Regions from separate parts of the Streptomyces sp. NBC_00554 genome, predicted to be linked through region 3. Evidence: riboswitches for the same ligand, from Rfam matches in the RefSeq annotation. Region 3 holds a riboswitch; each other region holds the start of a gene.
The links. A riboswitch is a leader RNA that binds a small molecule or an ion and turns the genes downstream of it on or off. The one in region 3 is predicted to bind cyclic di-AMP.
Positions count from the first base shown of each region.

Region 1: linked by a shared signal. The riboswitch ahead of OG266_RS23380 (M23 family metallopeptidase) and the one ahead of OG266_RS18085 (LysM peptidoglycan-binding domain-containing protein) in region 3 are both predicted to bind cyclic di-AMP.
Region 2: linked by a shared signal. The riboswitch ahead of OG266_RS06325 (peptidoglycan DD-metalloendopeptidase family protein) and the one ahead of OG266_RS18085 (LysM peptidoglycan-binding domain-containing protein) in region 3 are both predicted to bind cyclic di-AMP.

Region 1 covers NZ_CP107799.1:5,315,625-5,319,753, reverse strand. Annotated here, with positions in the region: gene OG266_RS23385 (aldo/keto reductase) at 1-844, opposite strand, end outside; gene OG266_RS23380 (M23 family metallopeptidase) at 956-1,987, opposite strand; cyclic di-AMP (ydaO/yuaA leader) riboswitch at 1,999-2,157, opposite strand; gene OG266_RS23375 (PP2C family protein-serine/threonine phosphatase) at 2,435-3,670, opposite strand; tRNA gene OG266_RS23370 (tRNA-Met) at 3,799-3,872, opposite strand; gene OG266_RS23365 (alginate lyase family protein) at 3,955-4,129, opposite strand, start outside.
Region 2 covers NZ_CP107799.1:1,394,448-1,398,576, forward strand. Annotated here, with positions in the region: gene OG266_RS06320 (DUF6250 domain-containing protein) at 1-401, opposite strand, end outside; gene OG266_RS06325 (peptidoglycan DD-metalloendopeptidase family protein) at 613-1,536, opposite strand; cyclic di-AMP (ydaO/yuaA leader) riboswitch at 1,541-1,697, opposite strand; gene OG266_RS06330 (alpha-galactosidase) at 1,998-4,067, opposite strand.
Region 3 covers NZ_CP107799.1:4,182,610-4,186,738, reverse strand. Annotated here, with positions in the region: gene OG266_RS18090 (hypothetical protein) at 1-1,027, opposite strand, end outside; gene OG266_RS18085 (LysM peptidoglycan-binding domain-containing protein) at 1,213-1,968, opposite strand; cyclic di-AMP (ydaO/yuaA leader) riboswitch at 1,973-2,123, opposite strand; gene OG266_RS18080 (CocE/NonD family hydrolase) at 2,476-4,129, opposite strand, start outside.

The DNA.
Region 1 (4,129 bases), 1.1 Mb from region 3:
CGATCGGTGCCGCGACCGTCGGCTGGGCGGCGAGCCAGGCCAGGGCGACCGTGGCGACCGGGACGTCGTGGGCCTGGGCGGCCTCGTCGAGGGCGGCCAGCACGCGAAGGCCCCGCTCGGTCTCCAGGTGCTTGCCCGCGCCCGCCGCACGCGGGGAGTCGACCGTCGTACCCGGCCGGTACTTGCCGGTGAGGAAGCCGGACGCGAGGGCGAAGTACGGGACGGCAGCGAGGCCCGAGCGGGAGGCGATGTCGCGCAGCGGGCCCTCGTAGGTGTCGCGCGAGACGAGGTTGTAGTGCGGCTGGAGGGCGACGTAGCGGGCGAGGCCCTCGCGGTCGGAGAAGTCGAGGGACTCCTGGAGCCGCTCGGGCGAGATGTTGGAGGCCGCGATGTGGCGCACCTTGCCCGCCTTCACCAGCTCGTCGAGCGCGCCGATGATCTCCTCGACCGGCACCTCGGGCTTGTCGAAGTGCGTGAAGTAGAGGTCGATGTAGTCGGTGCCCAGGCGGTGCAGGGACGCGTCGGCCGCGGCCTTGATGTTGGCGCCGGACAGCCCCGGGTACTCGGGGTGCTGGCTGACCTTGGTGGCGATCACGACGTCGGCCCGGTTGCCGCGCGCCTTGACCCACTTGCCGATGATGGTCTCGGACTCGCCGCCCTTGTTGCCGTCGATCCACGCCGAGTACGAGTCGGCCGTGTCGAGGAAGTTGCCGCCCGCGGCGGCGTACGCGTCGAGGACGGCGAAGGACCGGGTCTCGTCTGCGGTCCAGCCGAAGACGTTGCCGCCGAGGGCGAGCGGGAAGACCTCGAGGCCGGACGAGCCAAGCTTGCGAAGAGAAGTCATGCTCGATCTCAACGCCACCAGCGGATGGCTGTATTCCGCACATACCTGACCGGCAGCCCTGACGTCGGGGGGTGTGTCGTCAGAACCGCCGGGGATCAGGAAACGTACGTATCAGGGATTGATGCCCTTGCTCTGCAGCCAGGCCATCGGGTCGATCCCGGTGTCGGCGCCGCCGGGGTGGACCTCGAGGTGCAGATGCGCCCCGGTGACATTGCCCGTCGCACCCACGCGCCCGATGACGTCACCGGTGGCGACCTTCTGCCCCACGCTGACGCTGATCGAGGACTGGTGGGCGAACCACAGCTCGGTGCCGTCGTCGAGCGTGAGCACCGTCTTGTAGCCGTACGACCCGTCCCAGCCTGCCGAGGTGATCGTGCCGCTGTGGATCGCCTTGATCAGCGTGCCCGTGGGCGCGGCGAAGTCCAGACCGGTGTGGTAGCCGGAGGACCACAGCGAGCCGGCCTGACCGAAGGTCGAGGTGATGGTGTACGAGGAGGTCGGCAGCGTGTAGCTCTTGGCGAGCTCGGCGAGGCGCTCGGCCTCTGCCTTGGCCGCTGCCTCCTCCGCCGCCTTCTTCTTCGCGGCGGCTTCCTTGGCATCGGCCGCCTTCTTCACGGCGGCGGCGTCGTCGGCGGCCTTCTTCACCGCGGCGGCCTGGGCGGCCTGCTGGGCCGCGGTGTCGGCCTGGTCCTTCTGGACCTCGGCCTGCTGCATGATGCGGGCGCGCAGGACCTCGCCGGCGTCCGCGGTGCCCTGCTCGGTCTCGGCAGTGGTCAGACCGGCGCTGCTGAGCGGAGTGGTGGAGCCCTCTGCCTCGTCGTCGGAGGTGTCGTCCGAGAGGATCGTGCTCACGGACGGCAGGTCGGGCAGCGAGATCGAGACCGGCGGCTTGTTGGGCGCCGCGGTGGCCATGCCGCCCGCGCCGACCGCGGCTATGACGCCGACGCCCAGAACGGTGGAGCTGCGCGCGAGTCCGCCGCCTCCGCGCTGCTTGCCGACACGGTGCCGGCCGCGGATGGGACGGAGGGAGTCCTCGGTGGGATTCCACTCCTCCCGGGGGCCCTCGTCTTCTTTGCCGTAAACGAAGGTGTGCGTTTCGCTCGGCGGATACGAGGTTGCCTGGGCAGGCGGGTTGGACGCCACGTGGGCGTGCTCCTTTCCTTCCTTCTCGCCTACCGGGTTAGCTGACGGGTTCGGAGCAGGAAGGTCTCCTACGCGCGTCAACCGCTGGTGTTCCCACCTGCGAAAGACGCTCGATTCACCCCAAGTTGGTGGTTCCCCGGCTCCCTTGCGGGATTAGGCGCATGCGCACGGAGCCGTCTCTCGTGACGGCTGGGACGACCGCGCTGCGTTATCGAACGTTAATAGACGCGGGCACCGGATTCCAAGCCGTTCGGACTGATCATTAACGCTTCTGGCCAGGACTTTCGGGTCATCACCGGCGTAAAACGGGCGAGTTGACCACACCTCATCAGTCACAACACTCTTGACGGTATGTCAGTTGTTATGCGGAGGGGCGTCACTCGATCACCCCGGTGACAACGGGGGCCAGAACCCCTCGAGGCCGGAACCTTTCGGGGCCAGAACCTCTCACGGACGCCGTACGGCGAGCAGCGCCATGTCGTCCGTCGTCCCGCCGCCCGAGTGCCGGCGGACCTCGTCGGCGAGCGCGGTGAGCAGTGCGCCGGGCGCGGGGAAGGTCCGTCCGGTGAGGAACGCCGCGGGATCGTAGAAGCGCCCGCGCTCGTCGCGGGCCTCGGACAGCCCGTCGGTGTGCAGGAGCAGCGTGGCCCCCTTCGGGAACTCCGCCTCCTGCGCACGGTCGGGCAGGCTGCCCAACTCGCCCAGCCCTAGCGGCAGTGCGGGCTCCCCGGCGTCGAGTGTGACGAGCGTGCCGTCCGCGTGCAGGAGCAGCGGCGGCGGATGGCCGCGGTTGACGATCCGTACGACCTCCTCGCCGCGCGGGATCTCCGCGAGGACGGCCGTCGTGAACCCCTCGAAGGCGTCGAGGCCGTCGCGCCGGGCGCCCTCGCGCTCCAGCGCCCGCTCGAGCCGCCCGGCGACCGCCTCCAGCGTCGCCTCCTGCTCGGCGGCCTCCCGGAACGCCCCGATGACGACGGCGACGGCCGCCACGGCGCCCATCCCCTTGCCCCGTACGTCACCCACGACCAGCCGTACGCCGTACGGGGATTCCTGCACCGCGTACAGGTCCCCGCCGATGAACGCGTCCTCCTGCGCCGCCTCGTACCGCGCCGCGACATCGAGCGCGCCGATCCGCTCGCCGGGCTCCGGCAGTACGGCGCGCTGAGCGGCCTCGGCGATCTCGCGGACGGAGGCGAGGCGGGCGTTGCCGCGCCGGACGAGGACGTTGATGAGGGCGGCCAGCACGGCGGCCGTCGCCACCGTGGCCATCTCGGTGACCGCCTCGGCCTGCGTGACGACGCCGAGCCGGGTGTGGACCACCAGCGCCGCCACCACGGCCGATACGCCGGTGAGCACGGTGCCGCGCAGCGAATAGAGGGGAGCCGCCACCAGCGGGGCGGCAGTGAAGAGGGGCCCGCCGGTGAAATCCCTCGGCGTGAGGTACTCGTACAGGGCGCCGGCGGCGATGAGCAGCACGGGGAGCACCCGGACGAATCTGCGCGTGTACGAGATCCTGCGCGGGTTCGCTCCGGCCGACCGGGCGGGCTCTCCGTCACCCAGCCCGGGATCGGGCACGGGGTCCCCGGGCAGCCGCCCACCGGACCGGTCGTATGCCGGGTCGTACGAGCCGTCGCGCGGGTCGTACGGATCCCCCGCCCGCTGCGTACCTGTTCGCTGCCCCACCCGTCCAGGTTTCCCGGAGCGGGGTCGGGGGGCGACCCCTGTGGACCTTCCGGGGGATGCGTACACGTCCCCCGGAATACACCAAGGGCCGGAACTCGTGAATCCGAGTTCCGGCCCTTGGCCTTCAGTAGCGGGGACAGGATTTGAACCTGCGACCTCTGGGTTATGAGCCCAGCGAGCTACCGAGCTGCTCCACCCCGCGTCGTTAAACCCAACTATACGCCACTCGCGGGACACCCATTACCAACGTTGCCGTCACCCCTCGGTCGGCCCTCGGTCGGCCCTCAGTCGGCAGGATTCCCGGCGTGCGTGAGCGTCTCCCAGGAGACGAACAGATCGTCCGTGCCGGACGGCCTCGTCTGCTCGGCCAACCGGTGGGCGGCCGGGACGTGGACGTCGAGCCGGTCCTCCAGATGGTTGAGCGCGACCTCCAGGTCGGGCCCCATGTTCCGGTCGACC
Region 2 (4,129 bases), 2.8 Mb from region 3:
TCCGCGAGCGCGCCGCCCCGAGGCGTGGCGAAGAGGTCCTCCGGGGAGCGGACGTCGACGGCGTTCCAGAAGTTGTTCAGGTCGGACACCCGGTCGTTGACACCGCCCGCGGAGACCGGCGTCGCGGTGTACTCGATGACGTACGGCCCTTCGAGCTTCCGTCTGAACCAGACCGTCGCGCCGTCCGGCACGTCGATGTCCAGGACACCGCGCGAGGCCATGACCGTGCCGCCGTTCTCCAGTTCGGCGGCCCATTGACCGAGTCCGTGCCGGAAGCTGTCGTGGGCCAGGAGCTCGCCCCGGCGGTAGCGCGGCGAGGCGCTCGCGGCGGTGGCCGGGACGAGCGCCGCGAGAGCGGCACCGGCGGCCAGGGCTCCGAAGGTTCTACGAGTGGTCGTCACGGGAAAGCGGACCTCCGAGGCGATTAGAAAGCGCTTACGGAGATCACTGTGCGGCCACCGCGGCACGTCTGTCGACACCTCGTCCGGGCTGTCCACAAGACCGCAATGTGCCGCTCATGAATCCGAAGGAACGCGGTCCGTCGGCCACGAAACACCGAAGGCCGGACCCCGGGGATCGTGGGGTCCGGCCTTCGGAGGTGAGGGAGAGGCGTCAGCCGACGGTGACACCGTGCGCGCGCAGGTACGCGACCGGGTCCACGTCCGAGCCATAGTCCGGCGTCGTGCGGATCTCGAAGTGCAGGTGCGGTCCGGTGACATTGCCGGTCGCGCCGGAGAGGCCGATCTGCTGCCCCTCGGTCACGGTCTGGCCCGCCGAGACGGAGAGGGAGGACATGTGGGCGTACTGCGAGTACTGGCCGTCGGCGTGCTGGATGACGACCTGGTTGCCGTACGCGCCGCCCCAGCCCGCCGAGACGACGGTGCCCGCGGCGATGGACTTGATGGTGGTGCCGGTCGGGACCACGAAGTCCACGCCGGTGTGGTAGCCGCTGGACCACATGCTGCCGGCGGTCTTGTAGGCGGTGCCGACGGTGGCGCCCTCGACCGGCAGGGTGTAGCCGGAGCTGCTCGCCGTGTCGGTCGCCGGGGTCGTGGTCTCGGCGGCCGTCTTGGTGGACGACTCGGAAGACTTGGACGACTGGGTGGACGACTTCGACTTGGCGGACGACTCAGTGGTGCCGCTCGACGCGGCCTTCTTGCCGATCGTCAGCTTCAGGCCGGGATGGATGAGAGCCGGGTCCTCGCCGACAGCCTTGCGGTTGTCCGAGTACAGCTTCTTCCAGCCGCCGCTGACACTCTGGTCGGTGGCGATCTTCGAAAGAGAGTCGCCCGCCTTTACCGCGTAGGTCTTCGTCGCGGTCTTCTTGGCGGCGGCCGGAGCAGAGGTGGCGGCCTTTTCCTGAGCCGTTGCGGCCTTTTCCTGAGTCGAGGAAACCGTGGCCGTCGGAGTCGCTGCATGGGCACCGGTGGCCCCCATCAGTGGCAGCGCGAGCGCGGCGCCACCCGTTCCGGCAACGGCGATCGAGCGCGTGAAACGCTGGGACTTGGGACGGCGGTGCTTACCCTTCGCGGGCATGACGAATTCCTCTCCGGCGCCTGCGAGGTGAGCTGTCGGGTGCGGGCTGGAGATGCCCGGCCACGCGGCTGCGCGGCTATACCCCTAGCCGTTCCGGAGACCGGAACAGGCGTCTTACCTGTGGGTCCCCCGCTCCTGCCACATACGGGTGAGTGCGGATTCCGGGCGGCGGCAGGATTGGGCGTCCGTCCGGATTGATGGCGAACGTAAGCGAAATGAGAGCGCGTCGACAACCATGTGGGCTTTCTGTGGACGTCACCCCCTTGATCCATGCCGGAATTCCCGTCACCCTCTGTGGACTGATGACCTTTCCGGCCTCTCAAATAGCCCGGGAATTCGGGCAGGTTGACAAAAAGGTGTCGCAACACATCGTCACGAATATGACGCTGCTCACGCACGTCGACCCACGGCACCTTATTCCAGGGCCAGTTGTAATGAAGCAGCTAATTCGGACAGAACAGTCACATGCGACGCAGGCGGATAACCGTCGCATCGAGATCCCCGCGCAGCCCCGCCCTCACCCCGTGATGCAGCAGTACCGCACCTCTGTGCATTTCGCCCGTTTCGCGGCACTCGTACGCTTGTGTCGGGTCGAGTCCGCGTAGCCGGAGCCGCGCGACCGGCTCACCGTGACGCTGGGCCTGGAGCCAGGCGAGGACGACGACCTCGTCGCCATGGACGTACTGCACCGCGCTCAGCCCACCCTCCGGGGGCCGCAGCCGGTAGAGGTCACCGCGCTGCACGACGGGCCGGATCTCCTTGTACAGCTCCACCCAGTCCCGCGCTTCGGCGAGCTCCTGCTCACTCCACTCACTCAGGTCGCCGCCGACGCCGAGTACCCCGGCCATCGCGCTCACGAACCGGAAGCGCAGCGAGCTGACCCGCCCGTTGAGCTGCGTGTTCGGGCTGTCCGTGACCCAGGCGGCCATGATCCGGGCCGGGTGGATCTGGCTGAAGCCGTCCTGGATGGCGAGCCGGTCGAGCGGGTCGGTGTTGTCGGAGGTCCACACCTGGTCCGTACGGGCCATGACACCCAGGTCGATACGGCCGCCACCGCCCGAGCAGGACTCGAACGCGACACCGGGGTGCGCGGCCCGCAGCCGGTCCAGAAGGCCGTACAGGGCCTCCACGTGCGCCACCCACAGCTTCTGCGGATAGCGCTCGCCCGGCCAACCCGCATCCGTGAAACAGCGATTGAAGTCCCACTTCACGTAGTCGATGGGGGCGCTGGAGAGCAGTCCGTCGAGCTGCTCCCACAGGTACTCCTGGACGTCCGGGCGCGCGAGATTCAGTACGAGCTGATTGCGGTACTCCGTCCTGGTTCGCCCCTGCTGGAACTGCACCCAGTCGGGGTGCGCGCGGTACAGCTCGCTGTCCGGATTGACCATTTCCGGCTCGACCCAGATGCCGAACCGCATACCCAGCGCGTGTACGTCCTCGGCGAGCGGCTTCAGGCCGGCCGGGAAGCGGTCCGGGTTGGGCGTCCAGTCGCCGAGCCCCGCGCGGTCGCTGGTGCGCGCCCCGAACCAGCCGTCGTCGACCACGAACAGCTCGACACCCATGGCCGCGGCCCGCCGCGCGAGCTTGCGCTGCTGGTCCTCCGAGATGCCGAAGTCGGTGGCCTCCCAGGAGTTGTAGAGCACGGGCCGGTCCTGGTCCACGTCCGGGATGACGTACATGCGCTGGTACGCGTGCCAGGCGCGGCTCGCCCCGCCGAAGCCGCCGTCGCTCCAGAGCCCCGCGAAGACGGGCGTGGTGAACGACTCCCCCGGCTCCAGGCGCAGCAGACCCGAGTCGTCGTACCCGGCGCCGCCGGTGATCTGCACGCGCGCGTCGGGGAGTTGGGCCACGGAGATCCGCCACGAGCCCGACCAGCCGAGCGCGCACCCGTACACCTCGCCGCTCTCCTCGGTCGCCTCGCTGTCGAGCGCGACCCACGGCAGGTGCTGGTGCCCGGTGTGCCCGCGTCGGCTGCCGATGACCTTCTCGCCGTAGGTGAGGTGCGATCGTACGAGCCGGGACTCGGCCGCCCACCGCCCGTGCAGCTGGGACAGCCGCCAGCCGTCACGCTCGGGCAGTGTCCAGGTCGCGGAGTCGGCGCGCAGCAGCTCCAGGGCGGGCCCGGCGTTGACGAGGCTCACCCGGCGCTCGACGACATCGCCGCGCATCCGGTAGTGGAGGGTGATGGCGAGCCCGGAGTCGGAGAAGCGCAGCCGCAGCTCGTCCCCGTCCGCCTCGTACTCCTCGAAGCGCCACTCGGTCCCGCGCCGCTCGTCCGTCCGCACGGACAGGGCGGGGCGGGTGAAGCGGGGGCCGCCCTCGACCGGGTACTCCTCACGCCCGTCGAGCGGCGACTCGAACGGCCAGTACTGGGGTGCCGGCAGGGCGGCCAGCGCCTCGGCGTCGGCGAGCGTGATGCGCGGGCCCCAGTGGAGATGCAGTAGCTCGTCGAGTTCGGTGAGCCGCAGTGCATAGCTGCTCGTCGGCCCCGAAAGAAGCCAGGTACGACCGTCCGCGCCGATCTCCGTCATCAATCCCCCACAGATACGAACAGGTGCGATCAGGTACCAACATCATCACGCGCTCCGTGCCC
Region 3 (4,129 bases):
CCCCACGGCACTCCACGAGTCGCGGTTGGCCCGCGGCCCGGTCCGGAACGGGGGAGGAGCGGGTCGGCGAGCGACCCGTCATCAGTGCCGAGGCGACCAGTGGATGCAGCCGGTCGACCTCGAGCGAACCGGTGCGGATCAGCTCCAGGTCGGGCAGCACCCAGGTCGCCGCGTCGGGCAGTACCGGCAGTGCGGAGGCGCTGCCGTCCGTGGGCGCCGCGGCGATCCGCATGACGGGTGGCGCGAGGCCGTCCCTGTCCGCGGTCAGCTTCAGGGCCAGCCGATGCCGGGCCCCGATCCGCACGGCGACGGTACCGGTGCCGTCCGTACGCCCTTCGGCGTGCAGCAGGATCCCCGCCTCGGCCGCCCATCGGTCGACAGCACACCGGCGTTCCTGCGGCACCATCCCCAGCGGATCCGGATCCGGATCCGGGTCGGCGGAGGGGGCGCGCGGCCGATCGGCCCCGGACCGGACCCTCAGCTCGTCGGCCCTGCGCGCGTCCCACAGGTGCCGGTGCAGGTCGAGCCGGTACCGCCGGTTGGGATGAGGATGAGGGTGAGGATGCGGATGCCGGTATGAGCCGGACTCGAAGCCGGGGCCGCCCCACAGCGCGAGGCTGATCCGCTGGCCGGCGTCCGCCCAGGCGGGCGGAGTCCGGACCACGAGGTACACCGGGTGCGCGCCCTCACGCCCCGCGGCCACGTACTCGTACCGTGCCAGGGCGATGGTCAGCCCCGGGCGCAGCAGCCCGTCAGGAGCGACCCTCGGCAGGTGCCAGCGCAACAGGTCGGGAGCCAGATGGCGGAGATCGGCCCGGATCCGGGCCGCGAGGTCGTGGCCATGCGTGCGCGCCACGGAACGCAGATTGAAATCGACGTCGATACCTGCGGCGGCACACGCCCCCGCCCAGTCCCCGGCGGAGCGGCGGGCGGTCGCAGTCTCGATCATGGAGGGCGGCACGGCGAACTCGCGCACGCGCAGCCAGAAGGAAAGGCGGGAATCCCCATTCGCGGTCCGAGTGAGCATCAGCACTCACCTTGCGCGGATGGGACCCCCAATCTGCCTACGGATTGAGTCATCATCGCTGCGAGCATAACGCTCCCGACCGCGATCCGGCAGGTGCATTTTTGTGGCGCATGGAGAGGCGCATGGATCTGCCGGTTCCATGCGCCAGCTGTCCGCCGGCGGTCGTACGGAGATGAACTGCCTGCTCAGTAGGCCCCGTTGACGTTGTCGATCGAACCGTACTTCGCCGCGGCGTAGTTGCAGGCCGCCGTGATGTTCGCGACCGGGTCGTAGGGGTCCATCGAGGTGCCGGCCACGTGGTAGGCGGCGAAGGTCGGGTCGATGACCTGGAGGAGGCCCTTGGAGGGGGTGCCGGCGGCGGCGTTGGAGTCCCAGTTGTTGATGGCCAGGGGGTTCCCCGCGGACTCGCGAATGATGTTGCGGTGGATGCCGTCGTAGGTGCCGGGGATTCCGGCCTTGGCCATGACGTCCAGGGACTCCTTGATCCAGCCGTCGAGGTCGTCCGTGTAGGTCGTGGTGGTGGCGGGGGCCGCCGCGGATTCCGTGGTGGAGCCGGTCGACTTCGTGGACGTTTGGGCAGTTTTCGTGCCAACCGTCAGGGTGGTGCCCGGACGCAGCGCCGCCGGGTCGCTGCCGATGACCGCGGCGTTGGCCTTGTAGAGCGTCTGCCAGCTGCCGTCCTTGGTGTGTTCCCGCGCGATCTTGGACAAGGTGTCGCCCGCGGCGACCTTGTACGTGACGAGCTTGACGTCGGGCACGGCGGCGGGAGCGGACTTCGCCGCCGCGGTCACCTGGGCGGGCACGGACGCCTGGGTGGCGGCGTGGGCGCCGGTCGCGCTCACCAGGGGGAGTGCGAGCGCGGCTCCGCCCGTTCCCGCCGCGACCATGCCGCGGGTGAGGTGGTTGGTCCTGGGGCGGCGGTGCTTGCCTCGTGCGGGCATGACGAATTCCTCTCCGGCGCCTGCGAGGTGAGCTGTCGGGTTCGGGCGGGAGCTGCCCGGCCGCGTGGTGGGTGCGGCTTCACCCCTAGCCGTTCCGGTGTCCGGATCGGCGGCTTACCTGGGTCCCCCGCTCCTGCCGTGAGCGCGTGGGTGGGTGGGTTTCCGGGCGGCGGCAGGATTCGGCGTTCCGCCTGGATCGACGCGAACGTATGCGAGAGCACATGTCGGGAACAAGGCCCGATTTCGCGGCGTAGATCGCTTTTGCCTCGGTGGATTGCAGCGAGAATCGCCCGATTCCACCGGAATGTGAAACTCAACTTGCCTTTCGCGAATGGGCAATTGTGAACCGGGGTCAGATGTCGATCTTGTCCGGACGTGACCCATTTCACGCGACCAAGCATGAACAAAGCGGCGACGCGGGCAATCTAGGTGCAATACGGGCAATCGCTGGACGCTCGAAGGCACGATGACCGGCGGCCGCCTAGGGCCTGTCCGGCGGATCAGGCCCTAGCCCGCAGTCCGCGGAATTCGCCGCTCCCACGTCCGGTGGAACACCACTTCGTCCCCGTCCTTGCAGATCAGCTCGTTCAAGGTGATGAAGTCATCGGCATCGCAGGTGATTTCGGAGGTTGTGGAGACCCGCGCATCCCAAGGCAAATCCGGCCGATGCAGCCGGATCGACCAGGTCGACCGCGTCCGGGCCGACAGCGGATCCGACTCATTGATCGTGTACGTCTCCACCGCGTCCTCCGTGAATTCGAGGCCGTCGGGATAGACGCGGGTGCCGCCGTAGCGGGGGTCGACTTCGAGGCGCCACTCGCCCTTGGCGACGTCGCGTACGACGAGGCGTTCGGGGCGTGGTTCGTCGAGGGTCGCCGGTACGACGACGCCCAGGGGTTCGGACTCCTCCGGCTCCTCGAAGGTGATCGGGGACGACGACTGCCTTGCCCGTACGGGGAGTTCGAGGGCGCTGCCCGCCGGGTCCAGGGTGAAGCCCGCCTCCGAGCCGGGCTGGGGCCAGATCCACGGCCAGTACGCGGAGGAGACCGCGAGGCGGATGCGGTGACCGGACGGGAAGGCGTGGCCGATGCCGTTCAGGTCGAAAAGCACGTCCTCCGTAGAGCCCGGTTTCCAGGGAACCGCCTGGTCACGGCCATGGCGTGCTGACAGGTTCAGGACGCCACGGGTGACGAGTGTGGAGGAGCCGTCGGGGGCCACGTCGCAGACCCGGGCGATCACCTGGCCGCGCTCGGCCCAGGACGTCAGCCGCAACCGCACCTTCGGGCGGCCCAACACCCAGGTCTCCTGCGGGACTTCGAACTCGAAGCAGGCCGAACGCCCGTCCTCCTCCCGCTGGTCCGGCGGCAGGTCCGCGTCGTTCCCGAAGGGGAAGAAGCGGCCCGCGTCCACGCCCGTGTGCTGCGGGGAGCGCACCAGTACCGGCGCGCCCTGGAGGCCGTACGAGACCGGTGTCACGGAGGGGGACGGCCAGGCCTCGTCGCCCACCCACCGGCCCGGCAACACGTCGTACACCGTTGCCGGGCGGTGCGAGTCCATGACGTACGAGCGGAGGAGCGGTTCCGACATCACGCCCGTGTCCCCGTCGCGCAGCCAGTGGTCCCACCAGCGCAGCGTCTCCTGGAGGAAGCCGATCGCCGGTCCCGGCGGCAGGCCCCGGTCCGGGTACTGGTGGGACCAGGGGCCGATCAGGCCTCGTACGCGATCCGGTGGCAGGTTCTCGACCAGGCGCAACACCGTGTCCCGGTACGGGTCGTGCCAGCCGCCCACCGCGAGGACGGCGGCCTGGATCGCGCCGTAGTCCTCGCAGACGCTGCCGTGGCGCCAGTACGCGTCCCGCGTCTGGTGCTCGAGCCAGGTGTGGATGAAGGGGTCCACCGCCTCCAGCCGCTTCACCCACATGTCGTGCCACATCACCTCGCCCACGTGCACCGGGTCCGGCGGGCGGGCGACGAAGGCGAGCATGGTGGCGGCCCAGGCGTGCATGTCGACGGCGAGGACGGAACCTCCCATGTAGTGCACGTCGCTGTCGTAGCGGTCGTCCGCCGAGCAGACCGTGACGATCGCCTTGAGCGGTTCGGGCGCGAGGGCCGCGATCTGGAGCGAGTTGAAGCCGCCCCAGGAGATGCCGAACATGCCGACC